DNA from 3 places in the Terrabacter sp. GCM10028922 genome. Region 1 is predicted to be linked to each of the others. Evidence: predicted binding sites of a transcription regulator. Region 1 holds the regulator's gene; each other region holds the start of a gene.

What was found. Region 1 encodes HspR, which represses chaperone genes until heat shock. Its sites were predicted from a motif close to AAGTTGAGTCNNNNNGACTCAACTT; they were not measured.
Region 2: ACFQU3_RS17140 (Hsp20/alpha crystallin family protein) is a predicted target of HspR. The motif match lies at 2,935-2,959, and genes of this name have one in related genera.
Region 3: ACFQU3_RS09875 (ATP-dependent Clp protease ATP-binding subunit) is a predicted target of HspR. The motif match lies at 2,666-2,690, and genes of this name have one in related genera.

What each region holds. Positions count from the first base shown of each region.
Region 1 covers NZ_JBHTFG010000023.1:337,796-347,368, forward strand. Annotated here, with positions in the region: gene ACFQU3_RS18395 (hypothetical protein) at 1-650, shown strand, start outside; gene dnaK (molecular chaperone DnaK) at 834-2,762, shown strand; gene ACFQU3_RS18405 (nucleotide exchange factor GrpE) at 2,759-3,451, shown strand; gene ACFQU3_RS18410 (DnaJ C-terminal domain-containing protein) at 3,529-4,551, shown strand; gene ACFQU3_RS18415 (heat shock protein transcriptional repressor HspR) at 4,571-5,023, shown strand; gene ACFQU3_RS18420 (ATP-binding protein) at 5,141-8,266, shown strand; gene ACFQU3_RS18425 (ANTAR domain-containing protein) at 8,444-9,142, shown strand; gene ACFQU3_RS18430 (ribonuclease E inhibitor RraB) at 9,212-9,469, shown strand.
Region 2 covers NZ_JBHTFG010000023.1:43,029-52,601, reverse strand. Annotated here, with positions in the region: gene aztD (zinc metallochaperone AztD) at 1-1,049, opposite strand, end outside; gene ACFQU3_RS17145 (FAD-binding dehydrogenase) at 1,213-2,859, shown strand; gene ACFQU3_RS17140 (Hsp20/alpha crystallin family protein) at 3,012-3,554, shown strand; gene ACFQU3_RS17135 (alpha/beta hydrolase) at 3,697-4,608, shown strand; gene ACFQU3_RS17130 (IclR family transcriptional regulator) at 4,628-5,389, shown strand; gene ACFQU3_RS17125 (Rieske 2Fe-2S domain-containing protein) at 5,453-6,544, shown strand; gene ACFQU3_RS17120 (PDR/VanB family oxidoreductase) at 6,541-7,545, shown strand; gene ACFQU3_RS17115 (DUF2218 domain-containing protein) at 7,564-7,851, opposite strand; gene ACFQU3_RS17110 (amidohydrolase family protein) at 7,899-8,735, opposite strand; gene ACFQU3_RS17105 (3-hydroxyacyl-CoA dehydrogenase NAD-binding domain-containing protein) at 8,806-9,573, opposite strand, start outside.
Region 3 covers NZ_JBHTFG010000009.1:218,166-227,738, reverse strand. Annotated here, with positions in the region: gene ACFQU3_RS09890 (lactate 2-monooxygenase) at 1-1,111, shown strand, start outside; gene ACFQU3_RS09885 (SAM-dependent methyltransferase) at 1,272-2,024, shown strand; gene ACFQU3_RS09880 (nucleoside deaminase) at 2,021-2,506, shown strand; gene ACFQU3_RS09875 (ATP-dependent Clp protease ATP-binding subunit) at 2,790-5,408, shown strand; gene ACFQU3_RS09870 (ABC transporter ATP-binding protein) at 5,621-6,424, shown strand; gene ACFQU3_RS09865 (FtsX-like permease family protein) at 6,421-7,758, shown strand; gene ACFQU3_RS09860 (hypothetical protein) at 7,880-8,170, shown strand; gene ACFQU3_RS09855 (LCP family protein) at 8,331-9,512, shown strand; gene ACFQU3_RS09850 (amino-acid N-acetyltransferase) at 9,509-9,573, shown strand, end outside.

The DNA of each region.
Region 1 (9,573 bases):
GGAGGCGGGAGGGCGACGCAGTGGTCGTCGGCGACGTGGCCGGGCTGTTCGTGCCGGACCCTGACGTCATGCTCGCGTTCGGCGCGGTGCTCGGCGACGCCGAGCGCGACCTGCTCGAGATCTCCGCCGACCTGCGCTCCCTCGCTGACCGAGCGCGCCTGGCTCGAGGCGGCAGCACGCGCGGCCCCCGAACGCACGACGTGCTCGGTGAACGGGCCACCGAGGTCAGCAAGCGGCTGCGGGGCAAGCTGCGCCTCACGGGCGGTCCGCTGGGCCCGGCGGCCCGGCTGGCCCTGCGCGGGGACAACCCGGAGCTGCGGCCCGCCGTGCGCCACGAGCTCGTGGCCGCAGCCCCGGACGACACGTGGCTCAAGCACCTGGGCGAGCTGGCGACGAGCCTGCTCCCCGTCCCCGCGCTCGACCTGCGCCCGGACGCGATGCCACTGCTCTCCGAGCCGACCGCCCGGACGGCCGTCGTCACCCTGGTGGAGTACGTCGACAGGTCACGGGTCACCCGCGCGTTCCTGCACGCCGCGCAGCAGGCGCACCCCCGACCGACCGAGCTCGACCGGATCGTGCGCGCCTTCGACAGGTGGGACGACACGCACGCCCTGCTCCTCGAGGAGCTCGGCCGGTTCACCAGCCGCTGATCTCCATCTCCCCGGGTGATCTGGGAACAATCCTCGCGCCCACGAAGTTGAGTGTGGTGAACGCAAGATTTGCGAGTCCGGTTTTGACAATCACGGCCGATCCGGAGCAGATTGAGCGAGGACCTGTTCACCAGACCACCAAGCAAGACCACGATCTTCACCCAGATCTTCAAGGAGTCACCCATGGCACGTGCGGTCGGAATTGACCTCGGTACCACCAACTCGGCCGTCTCCGTCCTCGAGGGCGGCGAGCCGAGCATCATCGCGAACGCTGAGGGCGGGCGGACGACGCCGTCCGTCGTCGCGTTCTCCAAGAACGGCGAGGTGCTCGTCGGCGAGGTCGCCAAGCGCCAGGCCGTCACCAACGTCGATCGGACGATCCGCTCGGTCAAGCGCCACATGGGCACCGACTGGAAGACGCCCGAGATCGACGGCAAGACCTACACGGCGCAGGAGATCAGCGCCCGCATCCTGCAGAAGCTGAAGCGCGACGCCGAGGCCTACCTCGGTGAGACCGTCACCGACGCCGTCATCACCGTCCCCGCCTACTTCGAGGACCACCAGCGCCAGGCCACGAAGGAGGCCGGTGAGATCGCGGGCCTCAACGTCCTGCGCATCGTCAACGAGCCCACCGCGGCCGCCCTCGCCTACGGCCTCGACAAGGGCAAGGAGGACGAGCTCATCCTCGTCTTCGACCTCGGTGGCGGCACCTTCGACGTGTCCCTCCTCGAGGTCGGCAAGGACGCCGAGGACGGCTTCGCCACGATCCAGGTCCGGGCGACCAACGGTGACAACCACCTCGGTGGTGACGACTGGGACGAGGTCATCGTCCAGCACCTCATCACGCAGGTGAAGAACAAGACGGGCCAGGACCTGTCCAAGGACAAGATCGCGATGCAGCGCCTCCGTGACGAGGCCGAGCGCGCCAAGAAGGAGCTGTCCACCGCGACGAGCACCAACATCTCGGCGCAGTACATCTCGATGACCCCCGACGGCCCGATCCACCTCGACGAGACGCTGTCGCGCGCCCAGTTCGAGCAGATGACGAAGTCGCTGCTGGACCGGACGAAGGCGCCGTTCCACAAGGTCATCGAGGACGCCGGCATCAAGGTGAGCGAGATCGACCACGTCGTGCTCGTGGGCGGCTCGACGCGTATGCCCGCCGTGGCCAACCTCGTCAAGGAGCTGGCCGGCAAGGAGCCCAACAAGGGCGTCAACCCGGACGAGGTCGTCGCCGTCGGCGCGTCCCTCCAGGCCGGTGTCCTCAAGGGCGAGCGCAAGGACGTCCTGCTCATCGACGTCACGCCCCTCTCGCTCGGCATCGAGACCAAGGGTGGCCTGTTCACCAAGCTCATCGACCGCAACACCGCGATCCCGACGAAGCGCTCGGAGATCTTCAGCACCGCCGACGACAACCAGCCGTCGGTCCTCATCCAGGTATTCCAGGGTGAGCGCGACATCGCCCAGCACAACAAGTCGCTCGGCACCTTCGAGCTGACCGGCATCGCGCCGGCCCCGCGCGGCGTGCCGAAGATCGAGGTCACCTTCGACATCGACGCCAACGGCATCGTCAACGTCTCCGCCAAGGACCAGGGCACCGGCAAGGAGCAGAAGATGACGATCACCGGCGGCTCGGCCCTCTCCAAGGAGGAGATCGACCGCATGGTCAAGGACGCCGAGGCGCACGCCGACGAGGACCGCAAGCGTCGCGAGGAGGCCGAGGTCAAGAACCAGGCCGAGCAGCTCGTCTTCTCCACCGAGACGTTCCTCAAGGAGTCGGGCGACAAGGTCCCCGCCGACGTGAAGACGCCGGTCGAGGAGTCGCTCGCCGACCTCAAGGCCGCGATCGCCGAGGGCTCCGAGGCCGGCGCCGACGACATCAAGGCCAAGGTGGAGGACCTCAACACGAAGTCCCAGGCCATGGGCCAGGCCGTCTACGCGTCCGAGCAGGCCAACGCCAACGCGGCGGGTTCCGCTGGAGCGCAGGACGGTTCGCCCCACGCCGGTGAGTCGGCCGGCACGTCGGGCACGTCCAGCGCGTCCGGTGCGGCCGACGACGACGTCGTCGACGCCGAGGTCGTCGACGACGACGAGGTCAAGGACGCCAAGTGACCGACTCCCCGAACAACGTCGCGTCCGGCGAGCAGCCCGACGTGACCGCCACGGGTGCGCCGGGGGCCGGCAGCGGCGACGCCGCCGGCGCCCCGCCGCGGGGCGACGAGCCCCGCGGCGCGCAGCACCACTCGTTCTACGAGGGCGGTCCGGGCGCGTCGTCGGAGCCGGGTGGCGAGGACGAGTTCGACCACCCGTCCAAGGGCTCAGAGGGCGACCAGCCCAAGGGCGACGAGTCCGAGGGTGCCGCCCTCGCGGAGGAGGACACCATGGCCGCGTCGTTGCTCGCCGACCTCCAGCGCCTGCAGGCGGAGTACGTCAACTACAAGAAGCGCGTCGACCGCGACCGCGACGTCATCCGCACGACGGCCGTCGGCAGCGTCGTCGAGTCGCTGCTGCCGGTCCTCGACGACATCCACATGGCGCGCCAGGCGGGAGACCTCTCCGAGGGCCCGTTCGCCGCGATCGCCGACAAGATCGAGTCGATCCTCGGCAGGTACGGCGTCGAGCGGCTCGGGGAGGCCGGCCAGGAGTTCGACCCCAATGTGCACGAGGCTCTCATGCACATCGAGGCCGACCTGCCCGAGGGCGCGTCTGCCACGACCGTCGTCCAGGTGCTCCAGCCGGGCTACCGCATCGGTGACCGACTGGTCCGCGCCGCACGGGTCTCGGTTGCCGACCCCGCCTGACACGTCCGTCGCCGGGCTGCACCCGCAGCCCGGCGGCATACCCGATGATGGGACCACAGTGACGAAGGAGGTGCGCCATGGCTAGTCAGGACTGGTTCGAGAAGGACTTCTACGCGATCCTCGGCGTGCCCCAGGACGCCGACGCCGCGACGATCAAGAAGACGTACCGCAGGCTCGCCCGCACGATGCACCCCGACCACAACGTCGGCGACACCGCAGCGGAGGACCGCTTCAAGGAGATCGGCGAGGCGTATGCCGTCCTGTCCGACCCCGAGCAGCGCCGCGAGTACGACGCGATCCGCGCGATGTCCCACGGTGGTGCCCGCTTCACGGCGGGTGGCCCCGGGGGCGCCGGCGCGGGGTTCGAGGACATCTTCTCCGCCTTCGGCGGTGCGGGCGGTCCGGGCGGGCAGCGCGTCCGCTTCGGCACCGGTGGCGCCCCGCCGAACCTCGACGACATCCTCGGGCAGATGTTCGGCGGTGCCGGCCCCGGTGCCGGCCCGGGTGCGGCCGGCGGCTTCGGCGGCTATGGCGCCCCGGCGGGCCCGCGACCCGGCGCCGACGTCCAGGCGAGCACGAGCATCGGTTTCCGCGACGCCGTCGAGGGGTCGACCGTCACGCTGAGCTCGCCCGACCTGGGGCGCATCAACGTCCGCATCCCCGCCGGTGTCAAGGACGGCCAGCGCATCCGCCTGCGCGGCAAGGGCCGCCGAGGCGACCCGGGCGCGCCGGCCGGTGACCTCATCCTCACCGTCTCGGTCGACAAGCACCCGGTCTTCGGGCGCGAGGGCGACAACCTGACGCTCGACCTGCCGGTCACGTTCGCGGAGGCCGCGCTCGGTGCGACCGTCGCGGTGCCCACTCTCGACGGCGGTTCGGTCAAGGTGAAGGTCGCCCCCGGGACGCCGAGCGGGCGAGTCCTGCGGCTCAAGGGCAGGGGCGTGAAGCGCGGTGACCACACGGGCGACCTACTCGCCAAGGTGCAGGTCGTCGTACCGCAGCGCCTGACCGACGAGGCCCGCGAGGCCGTCGAGCGCATGGCCGCCGCCGAGGACGGCCACGACCCGCGTGCCGAGCTCTTCGAGCGCGCTCGCTCCTGACGAGAGGACGGTGACGACGATGGCACGCAGGAGCCCCCGCCCAGGAGGTCACGACGACGACGCCCCGGTCTTCGTCATCTCCGTCGCTGCCGAGCTGGCCGGCATGCACGCGCAGACGCTGCGTCAGTACGACCGGCTCGGCCTCGTGTCGCCGTCACGCACACGCGGAGGGGGCCGGCGCTACAGCACCCGCGACGTCGCGCTGCTCCGCGAGGTGCAGCGACTCTCCCAGGAGGGGGTCTCGCTCGTCGGCATCCAGCGCATCCTCGACCTCGAGAACCACGTGACGGCGCTCCAGGCCCGGGTCGAGGAGCTGTCCGCCGAGCTCTCCGCGGCGCAGGCGGCGCTGTCGGCAGGAGCGCGGGTCTTCGCGGTCGGTCCGCGGGGCGAGGTCGTCGCCGTGCGACCCGGGCAGCGACCGCCACGGTCACCCTCCTCGCAGGCGCTCGTGGTCTGGCGCCCGGAGCGCTAGCGTGCTCGCCCCGACAGCGCTGGGTCCTGTGCAAGACTGTGCCAGCCTCGAGCCAATGGGGCTTGTCGCAGTACGTCGCAGCGGAGGTCCACCGTTGTCCCCAGTCCGAGCGGTCGTGTGACTCCGCACCACCCCGAGAGTGACCTCTCGCGCGCCATCCCGACGGACTCGGCTCTCGCCGGCACGTCGCCCAGGAGCGAGATGCAGGAGCTCTTCGGCAGCACCGACTGGTCCGCGACGTCGCTCGGGCCGGTCGACACGTGGCCTGCCACGTTGAGCACAGTCGTCGACGTGTGCCTCGCCTCGCGTTTCCCCATGCTCGTGTGCTGGGGGAGCGAGCTGGCCATGATCTACAACGACGGCTACCGCGCGATGCTCGGCGCCAACAAGCACCCGGGCGCCTGGGGCAAGCCGGTGCAGGAGGTCTGGCCCGAGGTCTGGGACGTCATCGGACCGATGTTCGACTGCGTGCTGGCCGGCGGTCCCGCGACGTGGGTCGAGGACGAGCTGCTCGTCGTCGACCGGAACGGCTTCCTCGAGGAGGCCTACTTCACGTGGACCTACGGCGCGATCCGCGACGCGGACGGCGTCGTGCGCGGCGTGCTCAACGTGGCGACCGAGACGACGGCCAAGGTGCTCGCCGACCGGCGTGCCAGGGCCTCGGCAGAGCTCGTCGACACCCTCGCCGACGCCGACAGCCCCGCAGACGTGCGACGCCGCACCCTCGACGTGCTCCGCGCCCACACCGAGGACCACCTGGACGCCGACCTCGTGTGGGCGGGCCCGGGCAGTGCGCCCGTCGAGGGAGACGGCGTCCACGTGGTGCCGGTCCGCGGGCCGAGACGCGGCGAGCCGAGCGCCCACCTCGTGCTGACCGAGAACCCGCGCCGCCCGTGGGACACCGCGCTCCAGGTGTATGCCGAGCTGTGCGCCTCGCACGTCGCCTCGGTCCTCAGCGGGCTGCGCCACCTGCGCAACGAACGGCACCGGGTGAGGTCGCTCGCCGAGCTCGACGTCGCGAAGGCCGACTTCTTCGCCAACGTCAGCCATGAGCTGCGCACGCCGCTGACGCTCATCGCCGGTCCGGTGCACGACGCCCTGCTCGACCCGGCCCTCGACGCCGAGCAGCGTCAGCGTTTCGAGCTCATCGGCCGCAACACCGAGCGGCTCTCCAGCCTCGTCGACCGCATCCTCGACCTCACCCGCGCCGAGGCCGGCGCGATCGAGGCGCACCGCGTGCGGGCCGACGTCGAAGAGCTGACGAGCGGGGTCGCCGCGAACTTCCGTCCGGCCATCGAGCGGATGGGCCTCGTCTTCGAGGTCGAGTGCGACGAGATCGACCGCGAGGCCTACGTCGACGTGGACATGTTCGAGCGGATCGTGCTCAACCTCCTGTCGAACGCGCTCAAGTTCACGCCGCGCGGCCGCATCACGCTGCGACTCGCGACAGACGCGGAGGGCTATGCGGTGTCGGTCACCGACACCGGCATCGGCATCGCCGAACCTGACCTCGACCGCGTCTTCGACCGCTTCCGCCAGCTCGACCGCCGTGACGAGCGACGGTCGCGTGAGGGCGCCGGCATCGGGCTCGCGCTCGTCAAGCAGCTCGTCGACCTGCTCGACGGCACCATCACGGTGACCTCGAAGGAGGGAAGCGGCAGCACGTTCACGGTCCGACTGCCGTGGGGGTCGCCCAGCGACGTCACGACGCAGCGCCCGTCGATCACGCCGCGGCCCGTCGAGTCGTTCCTCAGCGAGGCGCGCACGTGGGTCGTGCCCGACGAGTCGGAGGCCGGCGCCGACGAGCCGGCTCCCACCTCGACGCCGGCAGCCGATGCGGGGGTCGACACGACGGGCTCCGTGCGCCCCACACTGCTCGTCGTCGAGGACAACCACGACATGCGCGACTACGTCGCGAGGCACCTCGTCGTCGACTACGACGTCGCTTCCGTCCGGGACGGCGTCGAGGCGCTCGAGTGGATGCGCTCGCACCGCCCGTCGATCGTGCTGGCCGACGTCATGATGCCGCGCATGGACGGCCTCACCCTCGTCCGCGAGATTCGCAGCGACCCCGACCTGCGCGACCTGCCCGTCGTGCTGCTGTCGGCTCGGGCCGGGGTCGAGGCGAGCACGACGGGCCTCGTCGAGGGGGCCGACGACTATGTCGTCAAGCCGTTCGAGCCCGACGAGCTGCGGGCTCGCCTCGCCGCCAACCTGGTCCGGGCGCAGGCCCGCTCGCGCGACGCGTCGTGGCTGCGGGCGATCGTCGGCGCGATCCAGGAGCCGTTCGTCATCAGCGACGCGGAGGGGCGCGTCGTCGAGATGAACGCCGCCTTCACGAGGACGTTCGGCTGGTCCCTCGACAGCGGGCCGTACGTGCCGCCGTACCCGTGGTGGGTCCCGGCCGAGCAGTACCCCGAGGAGCATCGGGCCCACGAGGAGCGCCTCGAGCTGCAGCGTGCCGGCCAACCGGTCGTCGAGGGTCGCTACCGCATCCTGCGCCGGGGCGGTGGCGAGGCATGGGTGCACGCCCGGGCCGCCAGCGTCCGCGGCACGCCCGAGCACCCGGGTTTCGTCATCGTCGTCTTCACGGACGAGACGCGAGAGCGCGAGTCGCGGATGCGCCGCGAGCTCGCTGCCCGGTTGGCGGTCGACCTCGCGGCCGCCGACGAGCTCGACCAGGCCCTCGCGACGGCCGTCACGGGCTTCACGGTGCTCTTCGACGGTGAGGTCACGCTGCGCGTGACGCCGGAGAAGGGTGACGCCGTGCTCCTCTCACCCCGTGGTCACGTGGCGCTGTCGGATCTCGACGTCTCGGTCCGCCGTGGCCTCGAGTCGACTCCGTACACCCACGACGCGCTCGTGGGGCAGAAGCGTGAGGGCCTGCTGCTCCTGCCCAGCGCCCAGCAGTCGGACTGCCGCGCGTGGGTCCAGTTCGACGAACCGCGCCTCGTCTCGAGCGACGAGCTCGTCGTCGGTGACCTGCTCGCCCAGACGCTGGGCCAGGCCGTCGACCGCGTCGTCGCCCAACGCGCCCACTCCGAGAAGGAGCAGCAGCTCGAGCAGGCCATCGAGAGCCACCGCCTGATCGGCCACGCCGTCGGAGTCCTCATCGAGCGGCACCGGGTCACGGCGAAGCAGGGCTTCGAGATGCTGCGGCAGGCCTCGCTCAACCGCAACATCAAGCTTCGCGAGATCGCTGCCAGGGTCGTCGAGACCGGCCAGGACCCCGACGACGCCTGAGCCGCAGGCGTGACGACCGACCGCCGGGCGAGCAGTCTCCCGGCGGTCGTCGCGTCCCGGTCCGCGAGATGCGGTCCAGCTCGCTCGTGTCGCGTTTTGTCCGAGCCCGCGAGGTGATGCAAGACTGTGCTGCCTCCAAGTTCGCGGGCCTTCCAACGCATACCCCTGGAGGCCCACGTGAGCGTCCCGCCCCCGTCGCGCCCTGCGACCGACGCCGCCGAGCGGATCGTCGCCGCGGCTCGGCAGATGGTGCGGTCGGAGGACCTCGAGGAGGTGCTCTCGGTTGCCGCCGCGGCCCTCGGGGACGCGCTCGGCGGTGAGGCCGTGCTTCGCGTGACGACGATCCAGCACGACCTCCATGCGAACGCGTCCGGCATCGTCCCGCCGTCCGCGCTGGCGCCGGCGGCCCGCGCAGCCCTGGCGCTCGAGGAGCTGGACGGCAGTCACGGCGCTGACGGCGCTGATGGGGCTGGCGCGGCCGGTGACGGCCGTGGCCACGGTAGCGGCGACGGTCTGCTCATCGGCTCGCGCGGAGAGCACGCGCACTGCCAGGTCTGGATCGAGGGCCGCCACCTCTCGGGGGACGGCGCCGTGGAGCGCACGCTCGGCGAGCTGCTGCTCCATTCGCTGGCCCAGTCGGTCGACCGCATCGTCATGGTCGACCGGTTCCGCCAGAACGAGGCCAACCTCGAGCGTGCGGTCGAGAGCCATCGCCTCGTCGGGCAGGCCATGGGGATCCTCATCGAGCGCCACCGGATGACCTCCGAGGAGGCGTTCGGGGCGCTCCGGCGGGCGTCGCAGGACCACAACGTGAAGCTGCGCGAGATCGCCCGGCGCGTCGTCGAGACCGGTTCCGAGCCGGACGATGCCGTCTGACGTGCAGGTCGGCGGCCTGACTGGCGCCGCGAGGCGCCAGGGCGTCGTCGGCCCACCTACGCTGGGATCGTGAGCCCCGGGCCTGTCGTCGAGCACCTGATCGTCCTGCCGGACCGCGACGACGCCGAGCAGCTCGCCGACGCGCTCGAGGCCGAAGGGCTGACGGAGGTGCGGGTCGTGCGCGAGGCGCTGGCCGGTGAGGACGACTCGGACGACCACGAGTGGGCCGTCTACGTGCGCACCCCCGACGACCCGGCCTACGCCGCTCGGTTCATGCAGCTCGCGGCGGCGCACGACGGCTGGTACGACCCCGACCCGCACGACTGAGGACGCCCGGGAGAGCGCAGGCAGCTCTGTCCGGCCTGACCGTCGGGCACGCCTGCTCGGTACGTGAAGTTGAGTGGAATACACTCAACTTCACGAGGGTTGTC
Region 2 (9,573 bases), 290 kb from region 1:
CGGACGACGGGGATCGACCGCGTCGTGCGCCCGGTGCCGGGGTCGATGACGCGCAGCCGCCCGTCGGTGCCGAGGAGGAGCGCCTCGCCGCCCGGCCCGCGCTCGAGGCTGCGGAAGGAGTAGCTGGCCCCGACCTCGACGAGGCGCAGGCGGCCCGTCGCCGTGTCCGTGAGCGAGATGCGGGTCGGGCGTTCGAGCTTCGCGTCACGGTCGACCTTGTAGTCGCCGAGGACGACGGGAGACGCCTCGGAGCCGGCCTGGTTGCCGATGCGGCCGTACGCGTCCGGGCTCGCCACCTTGGTGAAGGCGCCGTCCCGGAAGACGAGGATGCCGTCCTCGCAGCCGAGCGTGACTGCGTGGCCGGCGGCGACGGCCTCGCCGTGAAGCCCGGGGCACGCGTCGGTGCGGGCCACCTCACGGCCGGAGACGTCGCGCGCGACGGCGCCGGTGCGCGCCTCGTCGTCGCCGAGGCTGTGCACGAGGGTCGCGTCCGGCAGCTGGACGGCCACGCCGTGGTGCGGCTCCGGCGTCCGGTGGCGCACGACCGAGGGTGCGCTCGACGTCGCGAGCTTCGCCGGGTCGAGCACCTGGATCTCACCGGTGCCGTCGGCGAAGAGCACGGTGCGGCCGCCGTGGACGACGACGTGACCCGGGTGCGAGCCGGCGAAGGCCGCCCCCGTGAACCGCGGCGCCGTGGTGAAGGAGTGACCGTGGTCGCCGTGCGGCTCGGTCCACGCACCGAGGTCGAGGACGCGCCAGGCATCGCCCGAGGTGACGAGCACGTGGCGGCCGTCCCCCGCGGAGTTGAGCCGCACGAAACCCGTCGTCGGCAGGTCGGCGAGGACCTTCAGCGTGCGTGCGTCGAGGACAGCCACCCCGCTCGCATGGCTCACGGCGAGGCGCGGGCTCGGGCCCTGCGCCTGCGCCGTCGGAGCCGGTGAGGACGGAGTGCTGGTCGGCGCCGCCGCTCCGGGGGACGCCGGTGTGGCGCAGGCAGTCAGGGCTCCGGCGAGGAGCGGAAGGAGGAGGGACATCGTTCGGCGAGTCATGCGAGAATGATTCTCATTACATCTTCTTGCTGTCAACTCGGCCACGGTGGTTGACCCGTGCGGTCGTGACCTAGAGGCTGGGCGAGCACCGCGGGCACCTCAGCGGGCACGTCAGCGGGCACCACTGCGGACAACACTGCGGGCACGCCGAGGAAAGGGACCCATGGAAGCCGACGTCGTCGTCGTTGGAGCCGGTCTGGCCGGTCTCGTCGCCACCGCCGAGCTCGCGGACCGCGGCAAGCGCGTCGTCCTCGTCGACCAGGAGGGCGAGCAGTCCCTCGGCGGCCAGGCGTTCTGGAGCTTCGGCGGGCTCTTCCTCGTCGACAGCCCCGAGCAGCGCCGCATGGGCATCAAGGACAGCCTCGAGCTCGCGACCCAGGACTGGATGGGCTCGGCACAGTTCGACCGCGACGAGGACTTCTGGCCCCGCAAGTGGGCCGAGGCGTACCTCCACTTCGCGGCGGGCGAGAAGCGATCGTGGCTGCACGAGCAGGGACACCGGCTCTTCCCCGTCGTCGGCTGGGCCGAGCGCGGCGACGGCCGCGCGGACGGCCACGGCAACTCGGTGCCGCGCTTCCACGTCACGTGGGGCACGGGCCCGGGTCTCGTCGAGCCCTTCGAGCGACGGGTCCGCGCCGGTGTCGACGCCGGACGGGTCACCCTCGCCCTGCGCCACCGCGTCGACGAGCTCGTGACGTCCGGCGGAGGCGTCACCGGCGTGCGCGGCACCGTGCTTGCACCGGACGCCGTCGAGCGCGGAAAGCCCAGCAACCGCAACGGGATCGGCGACTTCGAGATCGCCGCCCAGGCCGTGGTCGTCACGAGCGGCGGCATCGGAGGGAACCACGACCTCGTCCGCAAGGCCTGGCCGGAGCGGCTCGGCACCCCGCCCGCCCGCATGGTCGCCGGCGTCCCCGCTCACGTCGACGGGCGAATGCTCGTGATCACGGAGCACGCGGGCGGCCACGTCATCAACCCCGACCGCATGTGGCACTACACCGAGGGCCTGCGCAACTGGGACCCCGTCTGGGACAACCACGGCATCCGCATCCTCCCCGGCCCCTCGTCGCTGTGGCTCGACGCGCGCGGCCGCCGCTTCCCGGCCCCCTACTTCCCGGGCTTCGACACGCTGGGCACGCTCGGGCACATCATGCGCAGCGGTCACGACTACTCGTGGTTCGTGCTGACGCAGCGCATCATCGAGAAGGAGTTCGCCCTGTCGGGCTCGGAGCAGAACCCCGACCTCACCGGCAAGGACGTCAGGCAGGTGCTGGGCCGCGTCCGCAAGGGAGCCCCGGGTCCCGTCGAGGCGTTCAAGGAGCACGGCGAGGACTTCGTCGTCGCCGACTCCCTCGACGAGCTCGTCAGGGGCATGAACGCGCTGACCGGCGACGGGCTCATCGAGCTCGAGTCGCTGCGCCGCACGATCGTCGCCCGTGACAACGAGATCGACAACGACTTCACCAAGGACGCCCAGATCACGGCCATCCGAGGCGCGCGGAACTACCGCGGCGACAAGCTGATCCGCGTCGCGACCCCGCACAAGCTGCTCGACCCGAAGGCCGGCCCACTCATCGCCGTGCGCCTCAACATCCTCACCCGCAAGACGCTGGGCGGGCTGGAGACCGACCTCGCCGGACGGGTCCTGCGACCCGGCGGCGAGCCCCTGCCCGGTGTGTACGCCGCCGGCGAGGTCAGCGGCTTCGGCGGGGGCGGCATGCACGGCTACAACTCGCTCGAGGGGACCTTCCTCGGAGGCTGCCTGTTCAGCGGGCGCACCGCCGGTCGCTCGGTCGCCGCGGCGCTCTGACGACCCTCGCTAGGACGTCGGTCGTGCACGCTTGACGACACCGATGTCCTCGTCTAAAACTGGGAACACAGCACGAAGTTGAGCGGCTACCACTCAAGAAAGGTCCGTCGGGGCCGATCAGATCGGCCTCACCGTTCATCCCAGGAGTAACCATGAGCACCAGCACCTTCGACCCGTTCCGCGGCCTCGACCGCACGTTCGACCGGCTCTTCAACGACAGCCTGCGCGGCACGACGGGCAACGCGATCATGCCGATGGACCTCTACCGGTCCGGCGAGAGCTTCGTCGCCCACATCGACCTGCCGGGCGTCGACCCGGGCAGCATCGACATCGACGTCGAGGACCGCACCCTCACCGTGCGCGCAGAGCGCACCGGCCCCGAGGAAGAGGGAGCCCAGTGGCTCTCGCGCGAGCGGCCCACGGGCACCTTCGCGCGCCAGCTCTCGCTCGGGCGCGGCCTCGCCCTCGACCGCATCGAGGCCGACTACCGCGACGGCGTCCTCTCCCTGAAGATCCCGGTCGCCGAGGAGGCGAAGCCGCGCAAGATCTCGGTCTCGCACGCCGGCTCGCACCAGGCCATCGGGTCCAGCTCCGACAAGAGCTCCGGCAACGGCTCCGACTCGGGCTCCGACGCGAGCTCCGGCACCGGGTCCGACACCGGCTCCGACGAGGCGCAGCGGCACGCGGCGGTCTGAGCCGCCGAGTCGAGGGTGGCCGGGGCAGCCGGTGGCTGCCCCGGCACCTCGCGCCCGCGAGGAGGCCTCCCGGGGGCTACCCGGAGCTCGTCCTGTGCGCTAAGCTCATCGTCAGGATTCCTGAACGTTTGAGGAGCGTGCGATGGGCACCATGGATGCCGTCACGGTCAGAGCCATGCAGGCGCTGTCCTTCCTGATGCAGAAGCCGCCGCGGGGGCTCCGTTTCGAGGAGATCCCGAAGCGCGTGACGAAGATCCGGGTGCCCACCTCGGTCGGGGACGTCTCCTGCACGATCTACCGGCCACCCGTCTGGTCCCCGTTGCCGCCCCCGGTGTACGTCAACTTCCACGGGGGCGGCTTCGTGTTCCGCCATCCCGAGGCCGACGACCACATCTGCCGCTACATCGCGGCGCACGCGCACTGCGTGGTCGTGAACGTCGACTACGACGTGGCGCCGCAGCGAGCCTTCCCGGTGGCGGCCACCCAGGCGTACGACGTCACCGTGTGGGTGACCCGGCATGGTGAGGCGCAGGGCTGGGACGGGTCGCGGGTCACGGTCGGCGGCCACAGCGCCGGAGGCAACCTCGCCGCCGGGGTGTGCCTGTCCGCGCGCGACCGGGGCGAGCCGAGCCCCCTGCTGCAGATCCTCGACTACCCGCCACTGGACCTGACGGTCGACCCCGGCGACAAGCGGGCCCGCACCGACAAGCCGTTGCTCACTCCTGGCATGGGGCGCCTCTTCGACTCGTCGTACGTGCCGGACGCCTCCCGTCGCGCCGACCCGCTGGTCTCCCCGTTGCTCGCCGACGACCTCACCGGGCTCGCCCCGGCCCTCGTCATCACCGCGGAGTACGACATCCTGCGTGACGAGGGCGACGCGTACGCGCGTGCCCTGGCTGCTGCCGGCGTACCCGTGACGCATCGCATGGTCGAAGGCGTCGACCACGCCTTCACCCACCGCGGCCCGGTCGAGCCGGCGCTCGAGACGATCGCGCTCATGGCCACGTCACTGTCGGCGGCCTTCGTCTCGAGCGCGTCCCGCCCTCGGGCGTGACGGGCATACGGGGGCGGCCATGTCGCTGACCAACCGCACGCTCGACGTGCTGGCCGCGTTCACCCCAGACCACCCGACCCGCACTCTGCAGGAGGTCAGCCGGGAGAGCGGTCTGCCCCTCACCACCACGCACCGCATCGTCAGCGACCTCGTCTCCTGGGGTGCGCTGGAGCGCACACCTGCCGGTCGTATCCAGGTGGGGCTGCGGCTGTGGGAGGTCGCCTCGCTCGCCCCGCGCGGCCTCGGCCTGCGCGAGGTCGCGCTGCCGTACATGGAGGATCTCTTCGTCGCCACCGCGGAGAACGTCCAGCTCGCCGTGCGGGAGCAGACCGAAGCGGTGTTCATCGAGCGCCTGACGGGACGCCGGTCGGTCACCGTGCTCACGAGGGTCGGTGACCGGTTCGCCCTGCACGCGACGGGCGTCGGTCTTGCACTTCTCGCCCACGCCCCGTCCGACGTGCGCGAGCAGGTGCTCGCCCGCCCCTTGCGCACGTGGACCGCACACACCATCGGCGACCCGGACCAGCTGCGCGCCGTGCTCGCCGACGTGCGTCGGACGGGCGTCGCCGTCAGCGACCGCCAGGTCACCCTCGACGCCGTGTCGGTCGCGTGCCCGATCCACGACGCGAACGACGACGTCGTCGCCGCGCTCTCCGTCGTGGCCCGCCACGGCACCGTCTCACCCCTCGCGCTCGCTCCGGCCCTGCGGGCCGCGAGCCGTGGCATCTCCCGCGCGCTGGGCGCGCCGACGCCGGACTTCCGTCAGGCGGAAACGGCGTAGTCGGGACCCCGCAGCCAGCACGATCCTGCAGGGGCCAGCAGCCCCAGCGAACCAGAGTCGACGATGACCACCCTGCAGCCCGAGCGGACCGTCACCGCCACGATCTTCCCCCACCCTCTCAACGCCTGGTATGCCGCCGGATGGGATCACGAGGTCACGACCAGGGGCGTCCTGGGGCGGACCGTCGCCGGCAAGCCGCTCGCGCTCTACCGCACGTCGGACGGTCGGACGGTCGCCCTGGCCGATGCCTGCTGGCACCGTCTGGCGCCGCTGTCGATGGGTCGGCTCGTCGGGAACGACGAGATCCAGTGCCCGTACCACGGGCTGCGCTACGACTCCGCGGGCCGCTGCACCCAGATGCCGGCCCAGGAGACGGTGAACCCCAGCGCGATGGTGCCCTCCTACCCGACGGTCGAGCGCTACCGCTACGTCTGGGTCTGGCTCGGTGACCCGACGCTCGCGGACCCGGCGAAGCTGCCGGACATGCACCAGATGGACCACCCCGACTGGGCCGGTGACGGCCTCACGATCGAGGCGAGGTGCAACTACCAGCTCGTCCTCGACAACCTCATGGACCTCACGCACGAGGAGTTCGTGCACGGCAGCACCATCGGGCAGGCCGAGCTCAGCGAGTCGGAGTTCCACACCCGCCGCGAGGACGACGGCAGCGTGACCGTCGAGCGGTGGATGCGCGACGTGGAGCCGCCACCGTTCTGGCTGGGGAACATGCGCGACAGGTTCCCCGGCTTCACCGGGCGCGTGGACCGCTGGCAGATCATCCACTACTACGCGCCGTCCACCATCTGCATCGACGTGGGTGTCGCAAAGGCGGGCACCGGGGCGCCGCAGGGCGACCGCTCCCAGGGTGTCAACGGCTACGTGATGAACACGATCACCCCCGAGACCGACCGCACCAGCCACTACTTCTGGGCGTTCATGCGCAACTACCGCCTCGACAGCCAGCTCATCACAACCAGGCTGCGGGACGGGGTGCAGGGCGTGTTCGCCGAGGACGAGGCGATGCTGACCGCACAGCAGGCGGCCATCGACGCGAACCCCGGGCACGAGTTCTACAGCCTCAACATCGACGCGGGCGGCATGTGGGTCCGCCGCATCCTCGACCGGATGCTCGAGGCCGAGCAGGCCCGCCGATGAGCACGCACGGCCAGCCGGCCTGGAGCGAGAGCCGCGTCGTGGAGTCGCGCCCGGTCGCCTCGGGGGTCCGGCGGATCACCGTCGAGCGGCCCGGGAGCGTGCGCGCTGCGCCCGGCGCGCACCTCGACGTCCGGGTGCGGCTGGGCGAGGCCATGGCGACCCGGTCGTACTCGATCGTCGAGTCGAACACCGACGGGAGCCGGCTCACCATCAGCGTCCAGCGGGCCGCGGCCTCGAGAGGTGGCTCGGTCTTCATGCACGGGCTCGAGGTGGGCGACACGATCGAGACGACCCAGCCCCTGCAGAACTTCCACCTGCGCATCGGCGCACCGCGTTACGTGCTGCTCGCCGGCGGTATCGGGGTGACCGCGGTCATCGAGATGGCCCGGGTGCTGAGGTCGCTCGGTGCCGACTACGACCTCGTGTACGTGGGGCGGAGCCGTCACGTCATGGCATACGCGGACCTGCTGGCCGACCTGCACGGCGAGCGGCTGGCCCTGCACGTGGACGACGAGGGCACGCCGCTCGACGTCGACCGGCTCGTCGACGCCGTCGCGGGCCACGACCTGGCCGGCGGCACCGAGCTGTACATGTGCGGCCCCATCAGGTTGATGGACGCCGTACGCCGCACCTGGGCCGCAACGGCCCTGCCACCGACGAACCTGCGCTACGAGACCTTCGGCAACAGTGGGTGGTTCGCACCCGAGCCGTTCGTCGTCCGGCTGCCCCAGCTCGGCATCGAGACGACGGTCGGCACGGGCACCACATTGCTCGACGCCCTCACCGCCGCGGGCGCCGACCTCATGTACGACTGTCGCAAGGGTGAGTGCGGGCTGTGCGTGGTCGACGTGGATGTGGCGGGCGGACGCATCGACCACCGGGACGTCTTCCTCAGCACTGCCCAGCAGCAACGCGGGGAGCGCCTCTGCCTGTGCGTGTCGCGGGCCGTCGCCGAGCCCGGCGCTTCGGCACCGGCCGTCCTCGACGTCAGGCTGCCATAGCGGCCTCGCCGGGCTGCCTCAGCCGGCGGCCCAGACGAGGTCGAGCTCGTCACGTTGCCCGAAGCGCTCGAGGTGCTCCTTGACCACCTGGGCGAACCGGTCGGGGTCGGCGTCGTCGGGCACCGAGACCTCGACCTCGAGGGCGCCCTCGACCGGGCGCAGCACGATCACCTGCCCGGTCTCCCAACGCAGCACCGTGGCTCCGTCCTCGTCGCCGGCCGGACCACGCCGCGCCCAGTGGCTGGCCAGCTGCTTGGCGTAGCGCTCGGGGCGGTCGGTGGCCATGGCGCCTGTCCTGGTCTGCATTCCCTGATCCTGCCTGCTGCGTCTGTGAACGGGGCGGGGGTCCCCGGCTACGTGAGCCCGAGGAGGCGGGCCGCGTTCTCCTTGAGGATCAGCGGTTTCGCCTCGTCCTTGACCGGCAGGTCGTCGAACGCCGCCATCCAGCGGTCTGGCGTCAGCACCGGGAAGTCCGAGCCGAACAGCACCTTGGTGCGCAGGAGGGTGCTCATCTGGCGGACCAGCTGCGGCGGGAAGTACCTCGGCAGCCATCCGGACAGGTCGATGTGGACGTTGGACTTGTGGGTGGCGATGGCGATGGCCGCGTCCGCCCACGGCACGCCCGGGTGCGCCATGACGATGGGCAGGTCGGGGAAGTCGGCGGCCACGTCGTCGATGAGCATGGGGTCGGAGTAGCGCAGCTTGATCCCACGCCCTCCGGGGAGCCCCGCGCCGATCCCGGTCTGCCCGGTGTGGAAGAGCACGACGGCACCGAGCTCGGAGAGCGTCTCGTAGAGCGGGTAGTGCGACTCGTCGTTGGGCGAGAACGCCTGCAGGCTCGGATGCAGCTTGATGCCGCGGACGCCGTACTCGGTGACGAGCTTGCGTGCCCGCGCGACGGCATCGGCGCCCGCACGCGGGTCGACCGACCCGAACGGGATGAGCACGTCGTTGTTGCGGGCGGCGCCCTCGGCGATCTCCTCGCTCGAGAGCGCCGGGTGGCCGGTCGCCGAGCCCGCGTCGACGGTGAAGACGACGGCGGCCATCGAGCGCTCGCGGTAGTGCGCCGCGATGTCGTCGAGCGTCGGCGTGCGCAGCTGGTCGGCCTTGAAGTACGCCGCCGAGGCGCCCATCAGCTCGTCGTCGAGCGAGAGGTGCCCGTGGCTGTCGGCCTCGACGTGGGTGTGCATGTCGATGGCGACGACCGCGTCGAGGTCGATGGCCGGCTCGTACCTGGTGGTCACGGAGTCTCCTGTGAGGTCACGGCAGGGCGTCGGCCCTGGCCTTGGCGGCGAGCAGGTCGACGAGCAGCGCGTCGCGCTGGGCGGCCAGCCTCACCATGTCGATGCCGTCGAGCTCGTCGTCGACGCCGGCGACGAGCGCGTCGGCGAGGTCGGGCGTGAGCTGCGGCGCCCCGAGGTCGTCCATCAGCGTCTGGGTCGGTGGCCCGAGGTGCTCGAGCACGTGGGCCAGCCCGCCGTCGCCACCGGACAGGTGCTGGTTCGCGAGAGGTCCGAGCAGCGCCCAGCGCAGGCCCGGGCCGTGCGAGATCGCGGTGTCGAGGTCGGTGACGGTCGCGACGCCGCGCTCGACCAGCGAGTAGGCCTCGCGCCACAGGGCGGCCTGCAGCCGGTTCGCGAGATGGCCGGGGACCTCGTGGTGCACGTGGACCGGACGCTTGCCGACTCGGGTGTAGTACGCCATCGCCGCCTCGACGACGGCGGCCGGGGTGCCCGGGTGGCCGACGACCTCCACGAGCGGGATGAGGTACACGGGGTTGAAGGGGTGGCCGACGACGACGCGCTCCGGGTGCCGGTGGCACATCGCGGCGAGGCGGCTCGGCAGCATGCTCGACGAGCTGCTCGCGATGACGACGTCCGGCGGCGCGAGCCGATCGAGCTCTGCGAAGAGCTCGGCCTTCACGTCCTCGCGCTCGGGTCCGTTCTCCTGCACGAAGTCGGCGCCGGCCACCGCCGTGCCCAGGTCGGCGGTGAACGTCAGCCGGTGCCGCCAGCCGCTGGTCTCCAG
Region 3 (9,573 bases), on a different contig from region 1:
AGCGGCCAACGTCGCGGCCTTCGACCGGTGGCAGGTCGTGCCGCGCATGCTCGTGGACACGACGGAGCGCGACACCGCTGTCGAGCTCTTCGGGCGGCGGCACGAGAGCCCGTTCCTCCTCGCGCCGGTCGGGGTGCTCTCGATGGCTCATGAGGACGCCGACCTCGCCGTCGCGCATGCCGCCCGGGAGCAGTCCGTCACGCAGATCATCAGCACCCAGGCGTCCGTGCCGATGGAGGACATCGCGCGCACCCTCGCGGGGTCGGGCCACTGGTACCAACTCTACTGGAGCAGCAACGACGACCTCGTCGAGAGCCTCGTCTCGCGCGCCGAGGCGTGCGGGAGCGACGCCCTCGTCGTCACGCTCGACACGGCATGCCTCGGGTGGCGACCGCGTGACCTCGACCTCGGGCACCTGCCGTTCGCGCGCGGCGAGGGCATCGCTCAGTACACGTCCGACCCCGTCTTCCGGCGTCTCGTCGCCGAGCGCGTGGCGGCGGGGTCGCCGGAGCCGCGCCCGCGTCCGACGCCGGCCGCCGTCGCCACGCTGCTGTCGATGAGCCGCAACCACCCCGGAGACCTGCGGCGCAACCTGACGGCTCCCGAGCCGCGGGCCGCGGTCGAGACCTTCCTCGACGTCTTCAGCCGGCCCTCCCTCACCTGGGACGACCTGCCGCGGCTGCGCGCGCTGACCCGGCTGCCCATCGTGCTCAAGGGGATCCTGCACCCGGACGACGCGCGCCGGGCCGTCGAGGCCGGGGTCGACGGCATCTACGTCTCCAACCACGGCGGGCGGCAGGTCGACCGGTCGTTCGCTGCGCTCGAGGCCCTGCCGGGGGTCGTCGAGGCGGTGCGGTCGAGCGGGTCGTCGATGCCGGTCATCTTCGACAGCGGGATCCGTTGCGGCGCAGACGCTTTCGTGGCCCTTGCGCTTGGGGCCACGGCTGTTGGCATCGGCAGACCGCATGTCTACGGGCTGGCTCTCGCCGGCGCCGAGGGCGTGTCGGAAGTGCTGCGCAACCTGCGCGCCGAGCTCGACCTCCAGCTCGCGCTGACCGGCTGCACCTCCCTGGTGGACCTGACACCGGAGCGCCTCGTCCGCGTCGGCTGACTCCGTCCAGCCACCCTGTGCTGCTCGAACGACTCGTTCGGTGCCGAACACGTCGGTGCACCAGCGCGTTCGAGACCCGGCAGCACGTTCGGGCACAAGCAGCGCGTTCGGTCGGTGAATCCCGGTCGACTGCTCCCCCGCGAGCGGCAAGGATCAGGACATGCCAGCCCTCGACCACCTGACCCGGGACGCGTACCCGAAGTCCTCGAAGTACGACGCGAAGTGGCTCGTCGACCTCGACATGGGCCCGCACCCGCTCTGGCTGCTCGAGGACCTGGCCGCCGACCTCGACCTGCGCCCCGGCATGCGCGTCCTCGACCTCGGCTCGGGCCTCGGCGCGACGTCCGTCTTCCTCGCCCGGGAGTACGGCGTGCGCGTCATCGCCGCCGACCTGTGGGTCGACCCGAGCGAGGCCGGTGAGGTGTTCCGCAAGGCCGGGGTCGACGACAGCGTCCTGCCGATGCGGGTCGACGCCCACTCCCTGCCCTTCGGCCACGGCACGTTCGACGCGATCGTCAGCATCGACGCGTGGGAGTACTTCGGCACGGGCGACCACTACCCGCCCTACCTCGCGAAGTTCCTCAAGCCGGGCGGCCAGCTCGGGGTGGCCACGCCCGCCCTCACGACCGAGGTGCGTGAGCTCGGCGAGATCCCTGACCACATCGACAACGTCGTCGGCGCCGAGACCGCGGCGTGGCACACGACCGACTGGTTGCGCAGCCAGTGGGAGTTCAGCCGCGCCTTCGCCGCCGTGACGGGACGCAACCAGCCCGACGCCTGCGCCAACTGGCTCCTCTGGGAGCGGGCCGTGATGGAGCTCAAGGGCCAGCCGACGTCACCCGTGCAGTCGATGCTCGAGGCCGACGGGGGCGCCTTCGTGACGTTCGCACTCGTCACAGGGAGGGTGGCATGACCGTCTCGCCGACCGACCTCGTCCACCTGCGACGCGCCGTCAGCCAGGCGCGGCTGGCCCTCGAGCGCGGCGACGAGCCCTTCGGCTCGGTGCTCGTGTCGGGCGACGGCCGGGTGCTCTTCGAGGACCACAACCACGTCGTCGCCCTCGAGGCCACCCAGCACCCGGAGCTCGCCATCGCGCGCTGGGCCGGTGCGCACCTGTCCGCCGAGGAGCGAGCTGCCGCCGCCGTCTACACGTCGGGCGAGCACTGCCCCATGTGCTCGGCCGCGCACGCCTGGGTCGGCCTGGGCCGCATCGTGTATGCCGTGAGCTCGGCCCAGCTGAGGGCCTGGCGTTCGGCGTGGGGCTCGGCGCCGTCTCCCGTCGCGCCGCTGTCGATCCGCGACGTCGTGCCGGACGCGGTCGTCGACGGACCGGTTCCCGAGCTCGAGGACGAGATGCGCGAGCTCCACGAACGCTTCGCCCGCGGCCTCGCCTGACCCGGGCCCGGCGGCATACGTCGTCGGCTGGGCTGCCCGCCTCGGTCCCCCAGCTCGGCCCACGCGGGTAAGACGCGCGGGCCCGCCGGGTACGAACAAGGTGTAAGAACATGCCGACACACCATGCGGCGCCTGTCCGCTCACGGCGAACAGCGGCCGAACCTGAGCCGATCACGCTCAGGATGGGGAACAGGAGGGATCCGACTGGCGTTGGTCGGGGTGTGCTCGTCGACAGCGGGCACGGATAGCATCGAGATGTCTCTCGATCAGTCAGGAGAAGAACATGTTCGAACGGTTCACCGACAGGGCCCGAAGGGTGGTTGTCCTCGCCCAGGAAGAGGCGCGGCTGCTCAACCACAACTACATCGGGACCGAGCACATCCTCCTGGGTCTGATCCACGAAGGCGAAGGCGTCGCCGCGAAGGCCCTCGAATCGCTCGACATCTCGCTCGAAGCGGTCCGGGCCCAGGTCCAGGAGATCATCGGCCAGGGGCAGCAGGCCCCCACCGGCCACATTCCCTTCACGCCCCGCGCGAAGAAGGTCCTCGAGTACTCGCTCCGCGAGGCGCTCCAGCTCGGCCACAGCTACATCGGCACCGAGCACATCCTGCTGGGCCTGATCCGCGAGGGCGAGGGCGTCGCCGCCCAGGTCCTCGTCAAGCTCGGCGCGGAGCTCAACAAGGTCCGCCAGCAGGTCATCCAGCTGCTCTCCGGCTACCAGGGTGGCCAGAGCGGCGAGAAGGCCGGCGCCGGCGTCGGCCAGGGCCAGACCGAGGGGACGCCCGCGGGCTCCCTCGTGCTCGACCAGTTCGGTCGCAACCTCACGCAGGCTGCCCGCGAGGGCAAGCTGGACCCGGTCATCGGGCGTGAGAAGGAGATCGAGCGGGTCATGCAGGTGCTGAGCCGCCGCACGAAGAACAACCCTGTCCTCATCGGCGAGCCCGGCGTCGGCAAGACCGCCGTCGTCGAGGGCCTGGCCCAGGACATCGTCAAGGGCGAGGTGCCCGAGACGCTCAAGGACAAGCAGCTCTACACCCTCGACCTCGGCTCGCTCGTCGCAGGCAGCCGCTACCGCGGTGACTTCGAGGAGCGGCTGAAGAAGGTCCTCAAGGAGATTCGCACCCGCGGCGACATCATCATCTTCATCGACGAGATCCACACGCTCGTCGGTGCGGGTGCCGCCGAGGGCGCCATCGACGCCGCGTCGATCCTCAAGCCGATGCTCGCCCGCGGTGAGCTGCAGACGATCGGTGCGACGACTCTCGACGAGTACCGCAAGCACATCGAGAAGGACTCGGCCCTCGAGCGGCGCTTCCAGCCGATCCAGGTGCAGGAGCCGACCCTGCCGCACGCCATCGAGATCCTCAAGGGTCTGCGCGACCGCTACGAGGCGCACCACCGCGTCACGATCACCGACGGCGCGCTCGTCGCGGCCGCCAACATGGCCGACCGCTACGTCAACGACCGCTTCCTGCCCGACAAGGCGATCGACCTCATCGACGAGGCGGGCGCGCGCCTGCGCATCCGCCGCATGACGGCTCCGCCGGACCTTCGCGAGTTCGACGAGAAGATCGCGGCGCTCGTCCGCGAGAAGGAGTCCGCCATCGACGGCCAGGACTTCGAGCGCGCGGCCCGAGTCCGCGACGACGAGAAGCGCCTGCGCCAGGAGAAGGCTGCCCGTGAGGCCCAGTGGAAGTCGGGCGACATGGACGTCGTGGCCGAGGTCGACGAGGAGCTCATCGCCGAGGTCCTGGCGGCGAGCACCGGCATCCCGGTCTTCAAGCTGACCGAGGAGGAGTCGAGCCGGCTGCTCCACATGGAGGACGAGCTGCACAAGCGGATCGTCGGCATGGACGACGCGGTCAAGGCCCTGTCGCAGGCGATCCGTCGCACGCGCGCAGGCCTGAAGGACCCGCGCCGCCCGGGAGGCTCGTTCATCTTCGCCGGTCCCACCGGTGTGGGTAAGACCGAGCTGGCCAAGACGCTCGCCGAGTTCCTCTTCGGCAGCGAGGACGCGCTGATCCAGCTCGACATGTCGGAGTTCTCCGAGAAGCACACGGTGAGCCGCCTCTTCGGCAGCCCGCCCGGCTACGTCGGATACGAAGAGGGCGGCCAGCTGACCGAGAAGGTCCGCCGCAAGCCGTTCTCGGTCGTGCTCTTCGACGAGGTGGAGAAGGCCCACCCGGAGATCTTCAACTCGCTGCTGCAGGTGCTCGAGGACGGCCGACTCACCGACTCGCAGGGTCGGATGGTCGACTTCAAGAACACCGTCATCATCATGACGACCAACCTCGGCACGAGGGACATCTCCAAGGCCAGCATGGGCTTCTCGGCCGGACCCGACACCCGCTCCGACTACGAGCGGATGAAGGCGAAGGTCATCGACGAGCTCAAGCAGCACTTCCGGCCCGAGTTCCTCAACCGTGTCGACGACACGATCGTCTTCCCGCACCTCAGCCGCGAGGAGATCATCCAGATCGTCGACCTCGAGATCGCCAAGCTCGACAATCGGCTCAAGGACAAGGACATGGGCATGGAGCTCACGCAGGCCGCGAAGGACCTGCTCGCCAAGAAGGGCTACGACCCCGTGCTCGGTGCGCGCCCGCTCCGCCGGACCATCCAGCGCGAGATCGAGGACGCCCTGTCCGAGCGGATCCTGTTCGGCCAGTTCTCGTCCGGCCAGTACGTCAAGGTCGACACCGAGGGCGAAGGCAAGGAGGAGACGTTCACGTTCTCCGACATGGCCCACCCGGACAAGGGCCACCGCCCGGCCGACGACCTTCCGGAGCTTCCCGAGGGCGCGGCCCTCGACGAGGCGCTCGGGGTCAACGTCACGGCGCCGTCCAACGTCCCGGACGACCAGATCTACCCCGACTCGGGGCTGACCGGCACGGAGCGCTGACCGGCTCTTCGCCCGCCGCAGCACGGCCGACCGAAGGGGTCGGGGACCGAGGTCCCCGGCCCCTTCGCCGTTCCCGGGGGCCGAGCCCGGCGGCATACGCCCTCGGTGAGGGACGGGGAGGGTACGCCTCATACCCGGGTCGTACGCCGCCTCCCGCGGGAGGCGACCTGCGACCGATGTGTCGACGTGGGCCGAGCCGCGAGGGTTGGGCCATGAGCCACCACGACGCCGCCCGTATGCCGTCCGCCGCGCCAGAACGCGCCCCCTCCCCCGCCCTCGCCGGGCCCCTGTCCACCCCTGTGCCCGTGGACGCCTCGCGCGACCTCGTCGCCCGCGACCTCGTCATGACCTACGGCAAGGGCACGTCCGCCGGCCCGCCCGCCCTCGGCGGCGTGGACCTGACGATCGGCGCGGGCGAGAGCCTGGCCGTCATGGGTCCGTCCGGGTCGGGCAAGACGACACTGCTGCACGTGCTCGCGGGCATCCTGCGACCGACCGGTGGCCAGGTGCTCTGGCGCGGCCGGGACATTGCGCGCATGTCGGACCGTGAGCGAACAGTCTTGCGCCGCAATGACTTCGGGTTCGTCTTCCAGCAGGGGATGCTGCTGCCCGAGCTGCCCGCGATCGAGAACGTCGCCCTGCCGCTCATGCTCGACGGCGTCTCCCGCGCCGAGGCGACCCGGCGCGCCGCGACGCTCTTCCCGCCGCTCGGGCTCTCCGGGCTCGAGAAGCGCCGTCCCGGTGAGCTGTCCGGTGGTCAGGCGCAGCGCGTCGCGATCGCGCGGGCCCTCGTTGCCCGGCCGGGTGTGGTGTTCGCCGACGAGCCGACGGGCGCGCTCGACCAGACGACGAGCGCCGAGGTCATGCACCACCTCACCCAGCTCGCCGCCCACACCGGCGCCTCGCTCGTCGTCGTGACCCACGACGAGAACGTCGCGGCCTGGTGCCACGGCGTCGCCCGCGTGCGCGACGGCCGCATCGTCGAGCGCGCCGCGTCCGTGGGGGTGGCCCGGTGAACGCGGCCGTCTCGCTGTGGTGGCGGCTGCGTCGCGCCGATACTGCCGACAACCGCGTGCCCGGCGTGCTCGCCGTCGCGTCCTTCGCCGTGGCGACCGCAGCACTTCTCGTCTCCGTCGCGGGTCTCATGGCGTTCGAGTCCCGCAACGCCGCGCTGTCCGGTGGGGGCGGTGGCGGCGGCCTCTCGATCGAGCAGGCCACGATCGGCGACCTCTACGTGACGCTCGCCTGGATCGCCACCACGTGCATGGTCATCCCGATCCTCACCTTGGGCGGCGTCGCGGCGCGGCTCGCGATCGCGCGGCGCGACCAGCGCCTCGCGGCCCTGCGCCTGGCCGGCGCGACGTCGGGTCAGGTCACGCTCATGACGCTCGCGGAGGCCGCCACGCAGGCGCTCGTCGGCGCTCTGACCGGCGTGGTCCTCTACCTCGCGGTCCTGCCGCTCGTGGCCCGCCTGACCTTCCAGGGCCGGCCGTTCGAGCTGAGCGAGCTCGTGCTGCCGTTGTGGCAGACCGGCGCCGTCGTGGCCGCGGTGGTCGTCGTGGCTGTCGTGTCGGGTGCGTCCAGCCTCGCCAGAGTCGCGATCAGTCCGCTCGGGGTCGCGGCCCGCACGAGCCCGAAGCGGCTCAGTCTCCTCCGGGTCCTCGTGGCCGCGGCCGCGGGCGGCGCCTGGGTGCTCGTCATCACGCCGATGAAGGAGCCCGAACGTGTGACGATCGTGCTCGTCCTCGGCGCGATGATCCTCGCGGTCAACGCGGTCGGCCCGTTCGTCGTCATGGTGGCGGGGCGGATCGCCTCCCGGGTCGCACCGACCGCCTCGACCCTGCTCGCCGCGCGACGCATCGCCGACGACCCCAAGAGCACCTGGCGCGCCGTCGGGGCGCTCGGTCTCGCCGTCGTCGTCGTGGGCTTCACGAGCCTCGCCCAGGTCGACGACCCGGCCACGCCGCTGGAGCGCTACCTCGCCGACGACCTCGGCACCGGCGCGCTCGTCACGCTCGTCATCATCACCGTCGTCGGGGCGACGTCGACGGGCGTCGTCCAGGCCGCGCGCGTGCTCGACCAACGCGAGCAGTACCGCGCCCTCGCCCTCGCCGGCACGAGCGAACGCTCACTCCACCGGGCCCGCGCGCTCGAGGTCGCGCTGCCTCTCGCGATCACGATCGGGCTCGCGGCCGGGTTCGTCCTCGTGCTCATGCTGCCGTTCTCGAGCGCTCTCGACAGCGGGCTCGTCGTGCGCTTCGTCGTGACGTCGGCGATCGCCGGGGCGGTGGTGCTTGCGTCGGTCGTGGCGTCGCACTCGCTCGTGCGGACGGCCTCCCGCGTCGCGTGAACCCACGTACAACGTGCGGGAACCTTCCCCCACGGGTCTCCGTCTCAGCGCCGCGCGAGAGCGACTCGCGCAGTCGGCACTCTCGAGACGAGCAGTGCCGGCGACACAGATAGGGGAACCCATGAAGAAGATCCTGACCTCACTCGCGGTGGCAGGTGCCCTTGCCGGTTCGTTCGCCGTCGCCGCTCCGTCCACGGCATCAGCCGCCGGTGACTGCATCGTCTCGCAGAGCAGCGACACGATGACCGTCAAGTGCTACCCGAGTGCACCCGGCACGCAGTACCGCGTCGTGGCCTCGTGCCCGGACGGCCTGCGCTGGTCGCGCTGGGAGGACCAGGCGCCGTGGTACGTCGACAAGGCAATCACGATGCAGTGCAACAACATCCGCCTGCACGACATCCAGTACCGCTGATCGTGTGTCCGCCGGCCTGACCGGGCCGGCGGACAGGGAGCCCCGACGCCGAGCGTCGGGGCTCCCGCCGTGTCCGGTGCCGGGGGCGACCGACGGGCCGGACCCGAGCCGTGTGTGCGCCGCAGGTATGAGCCTGCGTGTCATCTAGGGTTGCAGCGTGATGATCCCAGGCAGCCGTCGCCATCGCCCCGTCGCCACGGCAGCGCTCGTGGCCCTCGCGCTCGGCGCGTGCACGTCCGAACCGGCGGCGCCCGCCACTTCGTCGGCGAGCACGGGCACCCGCTCGAGCAGCTCGGACGCCACGACGCCTGCTTCAGGCGTCAGGGTCGCGGGCGCTCCGGCTCCGTTGGCCGCGCTCGTCAGCACCCTGTACGCCGGCGGCGACCTCACGCGTACGGCCTCCCCCACCGCCGCCGCTGCGCTCAAGGCACGCACCCCCGCGACCAAGGCGGTGTCGGCCACGGCGAAGGTCGGTTCGTGGATGGGCACGCCTGTCGCGGTCGTCACGTCCGGGGACGACGTCACCCTCGCAGTCGGTCCGACCTGGAAGGTCGTCGGCGGCTGGTGGCCCTCGCTCGGCGTGACCAGGCCGAGCCTCGGCAAGGGCCCACGCTGGGTCCTCGCCATCGGTTCCGATGCGCGCAAGGGCCAGCCGCTCGAACGCACCCGCGCCGACGTGCTCCAGGTCATCGGCGTGGACGGCAAGGGTGGCGGAGGTGTCATGGGCATGGCACGCGACCTGTGGGTGCCGCTGTCCACCGGAGGCAGGGGCAAGATCAACTCCGCCATGGTCCTCGGAGGGCCCCGCGCCCAGGTGAGCACCGTCAAGAGCGTGACGAAGCTGCCGATCGAGGGCTACGTCGTCCTCGGCTTCTCCGGCTTCAAGAAGATCGTCGACGCGCAGGGCGGCATCCCCATCGTCGTCCCCAAGACCGTCGTCGCCTCGCACGCCCGCGACCTCGTCATCAAGGCGGGCGCACAGACCCTCTCCGGGGCCGAGGCCCTCGCGTATGCGCGCGAGCGGAAGACCTTGCCGGACGGCGACTTCGGCCGCTCACGCCACCAGGGCGAGGTCATCATGGCCGCGGCGATCAAGGCAAAGCTCGCCGGTCCGATCGCCATCCCCTCGGCCCTCACGAGCTTCAGCAAGGTCGGCAAGAGCAACCTGTCGGCCGAGCAGATCCTCACCTTCACCGCGGGCCTGCACCAGCTGAGCCCACTCAAGGTCGGGCGCGGCGTCGCCAAGGGCGGCTTCGGCTGGGCCGGGCAGCAGTCGATCGTCGTCCTCGGCAGCGAGGCCCGCCGGCTCTTCGCCGAGTTCCGCGACGGGAACCTCTCGTGAGCGGCGACGCGTCGGTCGCCCCGGGTCGGCCCGTCATCCGGCGGGCTCGCACGGCCGACGT